DNA from 4 places in the Pseudarthrobacter sp. Hb11 genome. Region 4 is predicted to be linked to each of the others. Evidence: riboswitches for the same ligand, from Rfam matches in the RefSeq annotation. Region 4 holds a riboswitch; each other region holds the start of a gene.
The links. Region 4 has a riboswitch for S-adenosylmethionine ahead of AC50X7_RS11995 (bifunctional o-acetylhomoserine/o-acetylserine sulfhydrylase). Riboswitches for the same ligand answer to the same signal wherever they lie in the genome.

Region 1 (2,871 bases), on a different contig from region 4:
TACTTCCCGCCGCTAAGCGGGGGGAGCTTTTGGCTCCGCGGTCAGCTGCGCTTCGAGGCCGGAAAGCAGGATGGTGATGCCCTGGTCCAGCTCAGCCTCGCCGTCATATTCGGCGAGCGCCGGAGCCAACGCACGGAGATGGGGAAACTCTTTTAACGGCAGCCGGTGCAGCCCTAGCCGAAGCAGCACTTCATTCTCTTCGGGGTCCACCACGAACTCCTGCAGCTCGTTCAGAATGTGGCCATAGAGGAACCCGTAGTAGGCCCTATAGACGTGGAGGGCGTCGGCAGGGCTGAATCCGGCGCCAATCAGCAGGGCGAGAATCTGCTCCAGCGGGCGCAGGGTGCCCAGCGGGCGCAGACCGAGCGGAGTGGAGAGCGGTCTCGTCACCAGCAGCGGCACCACGTTGGGATGTTCGAGCGCGAGCCGCCGAAGGTTATGCGCGATGTGCCGAAGCTGGGCTTTCCAGTCGGGGTCCTCCGGGTGGATGGGCAGTTCGTTGAGAACGAGCTCCGAAACGCCATCGAGCAACGCCGCCCGGTTCTCTGCGTAGCGGTAAAGGCTCATCGGATCCCGGTCCAGCTCTTGCCCCAGCCGGCGCATGGTCAGCGCGTCAAGGCCTTCCGCGTCCACCAGTTCCAATGCCTTGTTGAGCACCAGATCACGGTTGAGCCGCTCCTTTGGGGCGCGGCCCTTGGCAGGGCCGGAGGTTTTCGGGGAGGGCATGACTTTTCCGTTCTGGAGCCGGCGGCAAGCGTCTCGGGAAGGTATCTCCAAACGCTTGCTGTATACGTAGTCTACGGGTAACGTCTACATTGTAGTAAGGGGGTCGACACCGCCCCACACCATCGATTCCCAAGGTCTCGATCACCACTCCATGGCCCCGTGCAGGGCATAGAGGATTTCGCTGCTGTAGCCGAACGGCGGTACACACGCACTTAGCGAAGGGACGCCGTCATGGCACATTCGCAGTTCGACCTTTTTCTCCAGGAAGCCACCCACCTCGACCAAGCGTCCGACCACAGCCTCAGCGGTGACCGCCTTTACGGCCTGTATACCAGCTGGTGCTTCATCAACCAGCAGGCACCCGGAATGGAAGCCGCCTTTTGGGCAGGGATGAAACACAGGATCAGCCCGAGCCATAACGGCCTGCGGATGAAGGGTCCGGCCGCCGCCGATTACATCCTGGCAAGCTGCCCCGGCATCGTGTAACCGACATCAGAAGAGAGGCGTGAAGGGCTCCCAAGCGGGCAGCCCTTCACGCCTTTCCTTTGCTCCAACAGCTGGGCGGCCGCCCAGCTCAGTTACGGAACATGACGACGGCGGCGATGCGGTGCCGCGCGCCAAGTGTTACTTTTTTGGGGAGTAATGAGTACCGGCGCCAAGCCCTGACTGGCCGGTCGGCAACCCTCCTTTTGCGGCGGGGTGCCTCAGGTGAATACTCGGCATATCGACCGAATCGTGTTGCAAGCGTGAAAGAAGGAGATCCGTCGTGTCTGACGCACCTGCCCTTGAAGAAAAACTTTCCTACCGGCTCGTTACCGGGCCGGATGACAGGTCTTTCTGTGAACGGGTTTCGACCGCCCTGGCCGAGGGCTATGTGCTTCACGGCAGCCCTGCCGCGACGTCCAACGGCGGCAAGGTGATTGTTGCGCAAGCCCTGGTTCTTCCGGCAGCCATCGCTTCCGCCGATGCGGCGGTGGCCACCGCCGTGGATGACCTCGAATCCGCGGGCGAAGACCTTGAGTTCGACGGCGAGGGCCACGCATGACCTACGCAGGAGACCTGACGCCCCAGGAGGCATGGGACAAGCTGGAGCAGGGCGCCATCCTGGTGGATGTTCGCACCGAAGGCGAATGGGCCCACATCGGTATCCCGGACACAAAGGCCACCGACAACGATCCGCTGTTCATCCAGTGGACGTTTCCCGGCGGCATCCCCAATCCGGACTTCATTACCCACCTGACGCAGCAGGCGCCGGAGGACGCTTCGGCCGAACTGGTATTCCTGTGCCGCTCGGGGCAGCGTTCCATCGCGGCCGCCATTGCTGCCACCCAGGCCGGCTTCACCTCCTACAACGTGCTGGAGGGCTTCGAGGGCGAACCTGACCGGTACGGCGAACGCACCGTCAACGGCTGGAAGAACCGCGGCCTGCCCACCAATCTCGGAAAGAACTAAGTGACCTTTAACGAAGACGCCGCCGGCTGGAGCCCCGACACCCAGTCCGTCCGTGGTGGACTGGACCGCACCAACTTCCAGGAAACCAGCGAGGCGGTGTTCCTGAACTCAGGGTTCGTGTATGAATCCGCAGCTGCGGCAGAGCGCGCTTTCACGGGCGAGGACGAGCGCTTTGTGTACTCCCGCTACGGCAACCCCTCCGTGGCTACCTTCCAGGAGCGGCTCCGCCTCCTCGAGGGCACCGAGGCGTGCTTCGCGACGGCGTCCGGCATGTCCGCCGTCTTCACCGCCCTGGGTGCCCTGCTGGCCGCCGGCGACCGCGTGGTTGCCGCCCGCTCGCTGTTCGGTTCCTGCTTTGTGATCCTGAACGAAATCCTGCCGCGCTGGGGTGTGGAGACAGTGTTTGTGGACGGTCCGGACCTGGAGCAGTGGCGCGATGCCCTGTCCCAGCCCACCACCGCCGTCTTCTTTGAGTCGCCGTCCAACCCGATGCAGGAGATTGTGGACATCGCCGCAGTCAGCGAACTCGCGCACGCGGCAGGTGCCACGGTGGTGGTCGACAATGTCTTTGCCACTCCCCTGCTGCAGCGGTGCGGAAGGTTCGGCGCGGACGTGATTGTTTACTCCGGGACCAAACACATCGACGGCCAGGGCAGGGTGCTGGGCGGCGCCATCCTCGGCACCAAGGAATTT
Region 2 (2,871 bases), on a different contig from region 4:
GCAGGCAGTGTCAGGACGGCAGGAGCGGCAGGACGGTGTCGGCAGCAGTCAGTCATCGGTGCAGGGGGCAGCCCCGGCAGTTCCCGGCGTGTTGGGTGCCCAGTGCGGATAGGTCCGCGTGTCATTGGCGGGAACCCAGCGTCCTGCGTCCACCACATAGTCCCACCCCAGGCCGAAGCGGCGCAGCGACTCGATGCCCGTAAGAAGCCGTTCTGCGTCCTCAAGGCGCGAACCGACTCCAAAGCTGGCACGGAGGGAACCGGAAGGGAGCCCGAGCCGCTTCAGCAGCGGGTGCGCGCAGAAACGGCCGTCACGCAGGCCAACGCCGTGCTCGGCGGACAGGTACGCGGCTACCAGTCCGGCGTCATAGCCTTCCACGGAGAAGTTGACCACGCCGATGGTGTCCGTATCCGGGTTGGTGTCCTTGAAGATCTGGTGGACGGTCACGCCGTCGATCTTCTGCAGGCCCTCCACCAGGAAGGAACGAATGGCCGACTCATGGGCATGCCACCGGTCCAGGTCCAGCCCGGCGATCACCTGCGTGGCGCGTGCCAGGGTGGCTGCGCCAAGGACATTGGGGGAGCCACCCTCGTGGCGGGCCGGGCCGGTGGCCCAGCTGACGCCGTCGAGCCTTGCCTCCTTGACGGCGCCGCCGCCGGCGAGATGGGGCGTTCCGGCGTCGAGCCAGTCCGGGCGGCCCACCAGCACACCGGCGCCGAACGGTGCGTACAGCTTGTGGCCGGAGAAAGCGAGGTAGTCCACGCCGTCCGCGGCGATGTTGATGCGGCGGTGCGGCGCCAGCTGGGCTGCGTCCACCACAATGCGTGCGCCGTGTTCGTGAGCGAGCGTGGCCAGGGCCCGGATGGGCAGGATCTCGCCGGTGACGTTGGACGCCCCGGTGACGGCCAGCAGGCTCACGCCTCCCTGTTCCAGCTCGGCGCGGATGGACTCGATGGTGCCGGCGATGGTGTCGGCGGCAACGATGCTGCGGTGGGGGACGCCCTGCCACGGCAGCAGGTTCGCGTGGTGTTCGATGTCGAGGTACAGGACGTCCCCGCCGGGCCGTCCGTCTGTTGCGGGCAGGCAGCCTGCCAGCAGGTTGAGGGAGTCAGTGGTGTTCCGGGTGAAGATCACGGAATCGTCCGGGCGGCCGCCCACGAACTCCCGGACGATGTTCCGGGCGTTCTCGTAGACGGACGTGCTGATCTGGGACGCGTAGCCAGCCCCGCGGTGGACGCTCGCGTAGAACGGCAGGATCTCGTTGAGGTAGGCCGAGACCACGGAGAGGGCTGGAGCGGAGGCGCCGTAGTCGAGGTTCGCATACCGGACGTGGCCGCCGGAGATCAGCGGTGCCTGGATTTCAGCGCCGGTGACAGCCGCAAGCGGCCGGCCGGCGACGGCGCGGCGGGCATCAAAGGGGGCAGCGGCGTCAGGCTGGACTGTTTCAATCTGGGCGGCGGCGTTGGGGGAGACGGTGGCAGTAGTCACAGAGACCTCACTTCGAAAGGACTCCCTGTACCGGGAATCCGCGCTTGCCGCATCCGTTCCGGACCGGCCTGGTCGTCACCCGGGGCACCCCACCGCGGTTGGAGGGTTGCCGGCCAGCAAACCGGGGTTTCGCGCTGGCACTCGTGACCTGCTTAAGAGCGTAGGACATAAGGCAGGAAGGTTTGAAGCCGGCCCGAATGTTAAGCCCTTTGTTACGAACTTGCCGAAAAGTGCTGCTTCGCCGAAGAAACGACGGCAGGCCCCTCCTTTTGGAGGTGCCCGCCGCTGATTCTTCGATGAAGGTGTTAGAGAAGATCGTCCAGGTCCGGGTTCAACCGGCGGAGCACCTCTGAGTGCAGGATGGAATTAGTGGCCAGCGCGTTGCCGCCGAACGGCCCGTCTTCGCCTTCCAGCGAGGTGAAGCGGCCGCCCGCTTCCACCACAATCGGCACCAGTGCCGCCATGTCGTATAGGTTGAGTTCAGGTTCGCAGGCAATGTCCACGGAGCCTTCCGCCACCATGCAGTAGGACCAGAAATCGCCATACGCCCGGGTCCGCCACACGTCCTCGGTGAGGCCCAGGAAGTTGTCCAGGTTGCCGCGTTCCTTCCAGCCGCCCAGGCTGGAGTAGGACAGCGAAGCGTCGGACAGGCTGGCGACGTTGGAGACACGGAGCCGGGTGGCTGCAGCCAGCGACCGGCCCATGTAGGCTCCCATGCCCTTGGCCGCCCACCAGCGCTTGCCCAGGGCGGGTGCGCTCACCACCCCAACAACGGGCTCGCCCTCATCCACCAGGGCAATCAGGGTGGCCCAGACGGGGACGCCGCGGACGAAATTCTTGGTGCCGTCAATGGGGTCGATGATCCAGCGGCGGGACCCGTGGCCGGTGCTGCCGAACTCTTCCCCGAGCACGGCATCACGCGGACGGGAACGGGACAACTGGCCGCGGATGGCTTCTTCTGCGGCCTTGTCCGCGTCGGTGACCGGCGTGAGGTCAGGCTTGGTCTCCACCTTGAGGTCCTGTGCCTTGAAGCGGCTCATGGTCTGGTCATCCACGGAATCTGCCAGGACGTGGGCCAGGCGCAGGTCATCGTTGTAGCTTGAAGCAGGTTGGATCATGGTTCCAAACTACCGCCTGCACGCTGATCTGCTGGGAGATCGGCACCGTCAGTTGACGCTGCCCAGTTCCTTTGTCTCCTGCACCTCCAGGCGCGGGTCGGTGCCCAACAGGCGGCGCAGCGAGGCCAGCCGTGCTTCCCCGGTGGCACCCGCATGGCCGCCGCCCACCCACGCGTCCAGCCCACAGTTCACGGCGGTGGCGGTGTGCTTGCAGCCGCGTTCGCAGTCATCGATGCCGGGGGAGAGGTCCGGGAAGGAGCGCAGG
Region 3 (2,871 bases), on a different contig from region 4:
CAGGGGTGGACGTTCCAGGGCATTACGAACTCCGGACGCAGCCCCAGCTTCCACTGGATGCCAAGCATCCGGGTGGCAGCGTCGTGGTCCCCGGGGGTGATGAAACCGGACGGGTCGGCCTCGCCGATGTTGGAGTACAGGCTGATGATCCGGCACTCGTCGACGTCGTGCATGGGGTCCACGTAGGGCACCACAGTGCCGGGTTTTGCCTCCTGCAGGGAATCGCACAGTTCGTTCACGGCTGCAACATTGGGTTCGTAGCGGCGGCTCAGAAGCTGCTCATGGAAAGATTCGGGTGCCAGGGCTGTCATGTAGTGCTGGATCTCCTGCGGGGATTGGTGGTGCTGCCACCTCGGAAAATGGGCGCACGATGGCGCACACATATCCGCGATGGTTGAAATGGGGTGGACCGATTCCTGGTCGGCCTTCACCAGTTTAGCAAGCCCCGCAAAACGAAACGCCGGTCCCGCGCACCCGATCCAAGCGGGGCACGGAACCGGCGGGTTCGGGCGTTACGCGATTTCCGGCTACCAGAGCCGCTTGGTGGCCCGGCGTGCGCCCTCGCCCAGTGCTTCCAGCTTGGCGAACGCGATCTGCGGGTGGACCCTGCCGCCGAGGCCGCAGTCGGTAGAGGCGATGACGTTCTCGCGGCCCACCACTTCTGCGAACCGGACAATCCGGTCGGCCACCAGATCCGGATGCTCCACCACATTGGTGGCATGGGAAACGACGCCTGGGATGATGACCTTGCCCTCTGGAAGCTTGGTGTCCTCCCAGACCCGCCATTCGTGTTCGTGCCGCACGTTTGCAGCTTCAAAGGAGTAACCGCCGGCATTGATCTGGAGCATCGTCTCCACCAGGTCCGCCAGGGGAAGGTCCGTGGTGTGCGGGCCGTGCCAGGAGCCCCAACAGAGGTGGAAGCGGACCTGCTCCTCGGGAAGGCCGCGGAGGGCGTAGTTCAGTGCCTCCACGCGGATCTGCGTGAACTTGAGGTAGTCCGCGACGCTGGGTTCGGGGCTGATCTGGTCCCAGTTCTCGGCGATGGAGGGATCATCGATCTGCAGGATCAGGCCGGCGTCGATGATGGCCTTGTACTCTTCGCGGAGCGCGTCGGCACAGGCGTAGATGTACTCCTCCTCCGTGGCGTAGTACTCGTTCGTGATGCGGGAGGCGCTGCCGGGGGAGAGCGCTGCAACAAAGCCGTCCGTGAGTCCGGTGGCCGCCAGCCCGGCCTTCAGGTTGGCGATGTCGGAGGCGACGGCGTCCTGGCCGGTGTAGACGAGCGGGCCGGTGACCTTCGGGAACGGCTTGGGGGCACCCGTGAAGATGCCGCTGGTGGGATCGTTGTAGGCCTCGGAAAAAATGGTCCGGTCGCGGCGGTGGATGAAGCCCGTCAGCTGGACGTGGCCCGGGGTGGATTCCTTCGGTTCGACCGCCCACTTGGCGTCATTGTCCAGCTCCAGGCCGCCCATCCGGGCAAAGGAGTAGGACCACCAGGCGCCGTAGTCCACGGAAGCGGACGTGGCGTGCCCGTACTCGCCGTCGTTCGGGATATCGACGCCCAGGCTTTGCTGGCGCTGGACCAGGTCCACTACGGACGCGGTGAGGAGTTCGTTGTAGCCCTCGACGTCGGCAGGGTTTTCCTCGCGTGCGGCATTGGCGGCGATCAGCTCAGCGGTGCGGGGCAAGGAGCCTGCGTGGGTGACGCGGATATGGTCTGTGTTCAAGGTCATGCTGAAATTTCCTTTCCATCGGTCCTGGCAGTAGCACCTTCACAGGCAGGACGTCCCTGCACTTGGGGGTTGCTGCGGCGTCAACGATCCAGGTCTCTCGGCCGCTCCGGATGGTTCGCTCTCACCTAAATCCAGATGGCTCCCCGGGAGCAAATTCGCTTCGGTTTGTTTCGCAACAGGCAGGGCGCCGAAGCCACGCTTCGAAACGTAATAACTGCATGTGCATTCCTGTTATGTCCATTGACAGCTTTCGCGGAGGTTGGTTGGCTTTTGTCACAGCCCGCGATGGGGGACATGGCGGGCTGGCACACCTATGCACTCGAAAGAGGTACCGCACCGTGAAAAAAACCCTGGCAACCTTTAGGACCCTGGCAGTTACGGGAGCCCTGGCTCTGGCCGTAGTGGCAGCGCCCGCCCCTGCCATCGCTGTGGGCGAAGGCCCCAACTATAATGGCAACGGCCAGATCACCACATCGAAGCTGGCCTCCTATGACCAGATGGTCTCCTTCCTCAAAGACCAGGACGCCCGCCAGTCCGCCATGGAACTGGAGGTTATCGGGCAGACCGTGAAAGGCCGGGACATCCACCTGGTCAAGTACATCTCGGATCCGGCCAAGCCCACCATCCTGTACCTGACCCAGCAGCACGGCAACGAACAGCTCACCACCGAAGGTGCGCTGGAATTCGTCAAGCACCTGGGCACCGGAAAGTCCGGGAATGTCCTGGACGGCGTGAACATCCTGATCGTGCCCATGCTCAACGCAGACGGTGCCATGGGGGACGTGAACTTCCCGCTGGACGGCTACCTGGCCAAGGGCGACCGCAATATGACCCGGTACAACGCCGAAGAGGTGGACCTTAACCGGGACCATGTGGCCAAGATCCAGCCGGAAACCCAGGCGCTGCACAACAACGTGATGCGCAAGTACAAGATCGACTACATGATCGACCTGCACCACCAGGGCACCCGCAGCCAGCGTGACGGCGAACTTGTGTCCGGGTCCATCCTGTACCCCACCACCCCTAACGCCAATCCCGCCGTTGTTGAAAAGTCCAAGCAGTTGGGCGCCGTTGTTTTCAACAGCGTCGACTCCACAGGCTGGGGCCACCTCGGCAAGTATGTGGGGGGCAGCGCCGA
Region 4 (2,871 bases):
GGGCACGGTGACCGGCATTTGTGCCTGCGTCGTCGCCGCTGCCGGCAGTAGTTCCGGCGCTGATCCTGGTTCCGCTGTTCAGCAGGGCTTCGGCGAACTGGTCGGCCCGCAGTTGGGTGAGGGTGCGGTGTTCGATGGGGCTCTGCATACCCCTGGCCATGGCGGTGAGCCGGTTCCAGCCCGCTACGGCCCGGTCGGCGGGCAGGTAGGCGGAGAGCCAGGCCATGCCGTCCTGGTCGGGCCGGTATTCCACCCGCCGGTCTGCCACGCCTTTGGCGTGGCGTTTTTCGATGGACTCGATGTGGTGGCGTTCCCGCCAGGTCCGGGCTTTGGTTTTGAACCGGTAGGCCGGGATGTCCCCGATCGCGGCGGCCGTGGCGGGTTTCGGTGTCCGGGTCCAGGAAGTGCCCTTCCAGGGCCGCGGCGCCGGCGGGGTCGAGGGTGGCGGTTTCGTCGACCATGACCTGGGCGTGCCGCCACGGGATCGTCCCTGCTTCGAGGGCTGCCAGGGTCCGGGGCAGGGAGGTGGTCAGGGCGTGGGACTGGGCCAGCAGGGCACCGGCGGCCCGGCCGCTGAGGGCCAGGAGGCTGCCGACTTCCGCGGCGATAGCCATTTCCTGTCCCTGCACGGGTGCGTCGGGCGGAGCGGCCGCCCGCGCGGTCTGGGCGTACGTCCCTGCAGCGTTGACCACTAACGCCGACATCCGGGCCTGGACCCCTGAGGCACCGGTAAGGATGTCCAGGCAGCCATCAGCCAGCCCTGCCAGCGGATCAGCAGCCGAGAACTGCTCCGAACCGCATCCCTTCGCCTCGGCATTGAGCACGGCAAGAGCGGCATTGATGTCCTCAAACGCCTTCGCTACCGCAGCTGTACTAAATGGATTCGGCCGCCATCAGCGGGTGACGCCGTTGTCACCTGCTGATGGCGGCCGAAGCGTAGGAGGGCAGTCTGCAGTACCTACCCATGCCGAGGCCCGGGCAAAGCTGCCCGTGCCCAAGGAGAGAATTAGATCGTCACAGCTCCGTTGGAGGTCTCGAACGTCACCGATAGGATTCCGGGGGTCCCGTGCGGTGCCACCCACTCCACGGCTACGTCTTCGAGCGGCTTCTCCACCGGCTCACCCAGCCATTCAGTAACGCGGGCAGCGGAACCGGCGATAGTCAGGCAGCTCATCTTGACGTTGCTGTCGTAGGCGTTGGACGGGTGCAGGGACGGGTCGCCCTCCCACTTGAGCATGTAGGGAACCTGCGGGTCGGCGATCAAACCGAGGATGCCGATTTGCTTCCAGACCAGTTCGCGGCCGTCAGGAAACTTGCGGTTGCCGTTGACCGAGGACCGCCCGAGCCGTTCTTCGAAGGGGGCCAGGTCGTCAACCTCGACGCACCAGCCCATCCAGCCGCCGCCGGCTGCAGACCGTGCACGCACTGCCTGCCCGAAGGGAGCTTTGTCCGAAGCGGGGTGGTCCAGGACCTCCACCACTTCGAGGTACTTGTGTCCCGCTAGCGGGATGATCATATTCCGGGTTCCGAACCGCGGGTGTACCCCGCCCTTCACTGCCTCAACGCCGAGGGCAGAGGAAATACGTTCGGTGGTGGCAGCCAGGCCATCGTGTTCACAGGCGTAAGAGACGTGATCCATGCGCATGGCAACATCTTGGCACTTTGTGATCGGGCTCTCAGCTAAGGGTAGCCTTACTGGGATTTCGCCTTGTGAGCCGTAATTAAGCCCCCGACGGACCGAGGAAATGTTCCTGACTATGTTCGTCACAATTCTGTCCGGCAATCAACGCATGTTCCTACACTGAGCTCAGGTCATGAGTGCCAGTGACAAGCCCCGGCTCGCTGGCCGGCAACCCTCCATCCGCGGTGGGGTGCCCCGGGTGAGGACCTGGCTGTCCGGCACCGGCCGGATGGCAAGCGCGGCCCGCGGTGCTTCCAGCATGCCGGGCCCATGTCAAAGGAGCCTTAGTTGTCCAACGGATGGTCTTTCGAAACCCGCCAGATCCACGCCGGCCAGGAGCCGGATGGCGCCACGGGCGCCCGTGCACTTCCCATTTACCAGACCACGTCCTTCGTGTTCCCCACTGCTGAAAGCGCCGCCAACCGCTTTGCCCTGGCCGAGCTGGCCCCCATTTACACCAGGATTGGGAACCCCACCCAGGAGGCAGTGGAGCAGCGGATTGCCAGTCTTGAAGGCGGACTGGGGGCGCTGCTGCTCAGCTCCGGACAGGCTGCTGAGACTTTCGCCGTCCTGAACATTGCCGAGGCGGGGGACCACATCGTCGCGAGCCCCAGCCTCTACGGCGGCACCTATAACCTCTTCGCCCACACCCTGAAGAAGTTCGGCATATCAGTCACCTTCGTGGCGGACCCGGACAGCCTGGAGCAGTGGCGCGCAGCAGTGCAGCCCAACACCAAGCTCTTCTTCGGCGAGGTGGTATCCAACCCGCGGCAGGACGTCCTGGATATCGAAGGGGTATCCCAGGTCGCGCACGAGGCCGGCGTGCCCCTGATCGTGGACAATACCCTGTCCACCCCGTACCTGATCCGGCCGCTGGAATGGGGCGCGGACATCGTGGTGCACTCGGCCACCAAGTACCTGGGCGGCCATGGTTCAGCCATCGCCGGCGTGATCGTCGATTCCGGAAAGTTTGACTTTGGCAAGGACCCCGCAAAGTTCCCCGGCTTCAACACCCCGGACCCCACCTACAACGGACTCGTCTACGCCCGGGACCTCGGTGCCGAAGGCGCCCTGGGCGCCAATCTCTCGTACATCCTGAAGGCCCGGGTGCAGCTGCTGCGAGACCTTGGCTCCGCAGTGTCGCCCTTCAACGCCTTCCTGATCGCCCAGGGTCTGGAGACGCTGAGCCT

Region 1: linked by a shared signal. The riboswitch ahead of AC50X7_RS08135 (DUF1737 domain-containing protein) and the one ahead of AC50X7_RS11995 (bifunctional o-acetylhomoserine/o-acetylserine sulfhydrylase) in region 4 are both predicted to bind S-adenosylmethionine.
Region 2: linked by a shared signal. The riboswitch ahead of AC50X7_RS04320 (aminotransferase class V-fold PLP-dependent enzyme) and the one ahead of AC50X7_RS11995 (bifunctional o-acetylhomoserine/o-acetylserine sulfhydrylase) in region 4 are both predicted to bind S-adenosylmethionine.
Region 3: linked by a shared signal. The riboswitch ahead of AC50X7_RS14955 (cobalamin-independent methionine synthase II family protein) and the one ahead of AC50X7_RS11995 (bifunctional o-acetylhomoserine/o-acetylserine sulfhydrylase) in region 4 are both predicted to bind S-adenosylmethionine.

The regions. Positions count from the first base shown of each region.
Region 1 is NZ_JBWZCM010000003.1:327,686-330,556, forward strand. Features, by position in the region: gene AC50X7_RS08125 (TetR/AcrR family transcriptional regulator C-terminal domain-containing protein) at 13-726, opposite strand; gene AC50X7_RS08130 (hypothetical protein) at 958-1,212, shown strand; SAM riboswitch class IV at 1,365-1,479, shown strand; gene AC50X7_RS08135 (DUF1737 domain-containing protein) at 1,493-1,771, shown strand; gene AC50X7_RS08140 (rhodanese-like domain-containing protein) at 1,768-2,178, shown strand; gene AC50X7_RS08145 (O-succinylhomoserine sulfhydrylase) at 2,179-2,871, shown strand, end outside.
Region 2 is NZ_JBWZCM010000002.1:119,318-122,188, reverse strand. Features, by position in the region: gene AC50X7_RS04320 (aminotransferase class V-fold PLP-dependent enzyme) at 49-1,488, opposite strand; SAM riboswitch class IV at 1,524-1,637, opposite strand; gene hisN (histidinol-phosphatase) at 1,794-2,606, opposite strand; gene rsgA (ribosome small subunit-dependent GTPase A) at 2,655-2,871, opposite strand, start outside.
Region 3 is NZ_JBWZCM010000011.1:123,539-126,409, forward strand. Features, by position in the region: gene AC50X7_RS14950 (uracil-DNA glycosylase family protein) at 1-311, opposite strand, end outside; gene AC50X7_RS14955 (cobalamin-independent methionine synthase II family protein) at 528-1,733, opposite strand; SAM riboswitch class I at 1,746-1,850, opposite strand; gene AC50X7_RS14960 (M14 family zinc carboxypeptidase) at 2,072-2,871, shown strand, end outside.
Region 4 is NZ_JBWZCM010000007.1:88,891-91,761, reverse strand. Features, by position in the region: gene AC50X7_RS12005 (hypothetical protein) at 354-695, shown strand; gene AC50X7_RS12000 (VOC family protein) at 1,007-1,645, opposite strand; SAM riboswitch class IV at 1,811-1,926, shown strand; gene AC50X7_RS11995 (bifunctional o-acetylhomoserine/o-acetylserine sulfhydrylase) at 1,970-2,871, shown strand, end outside.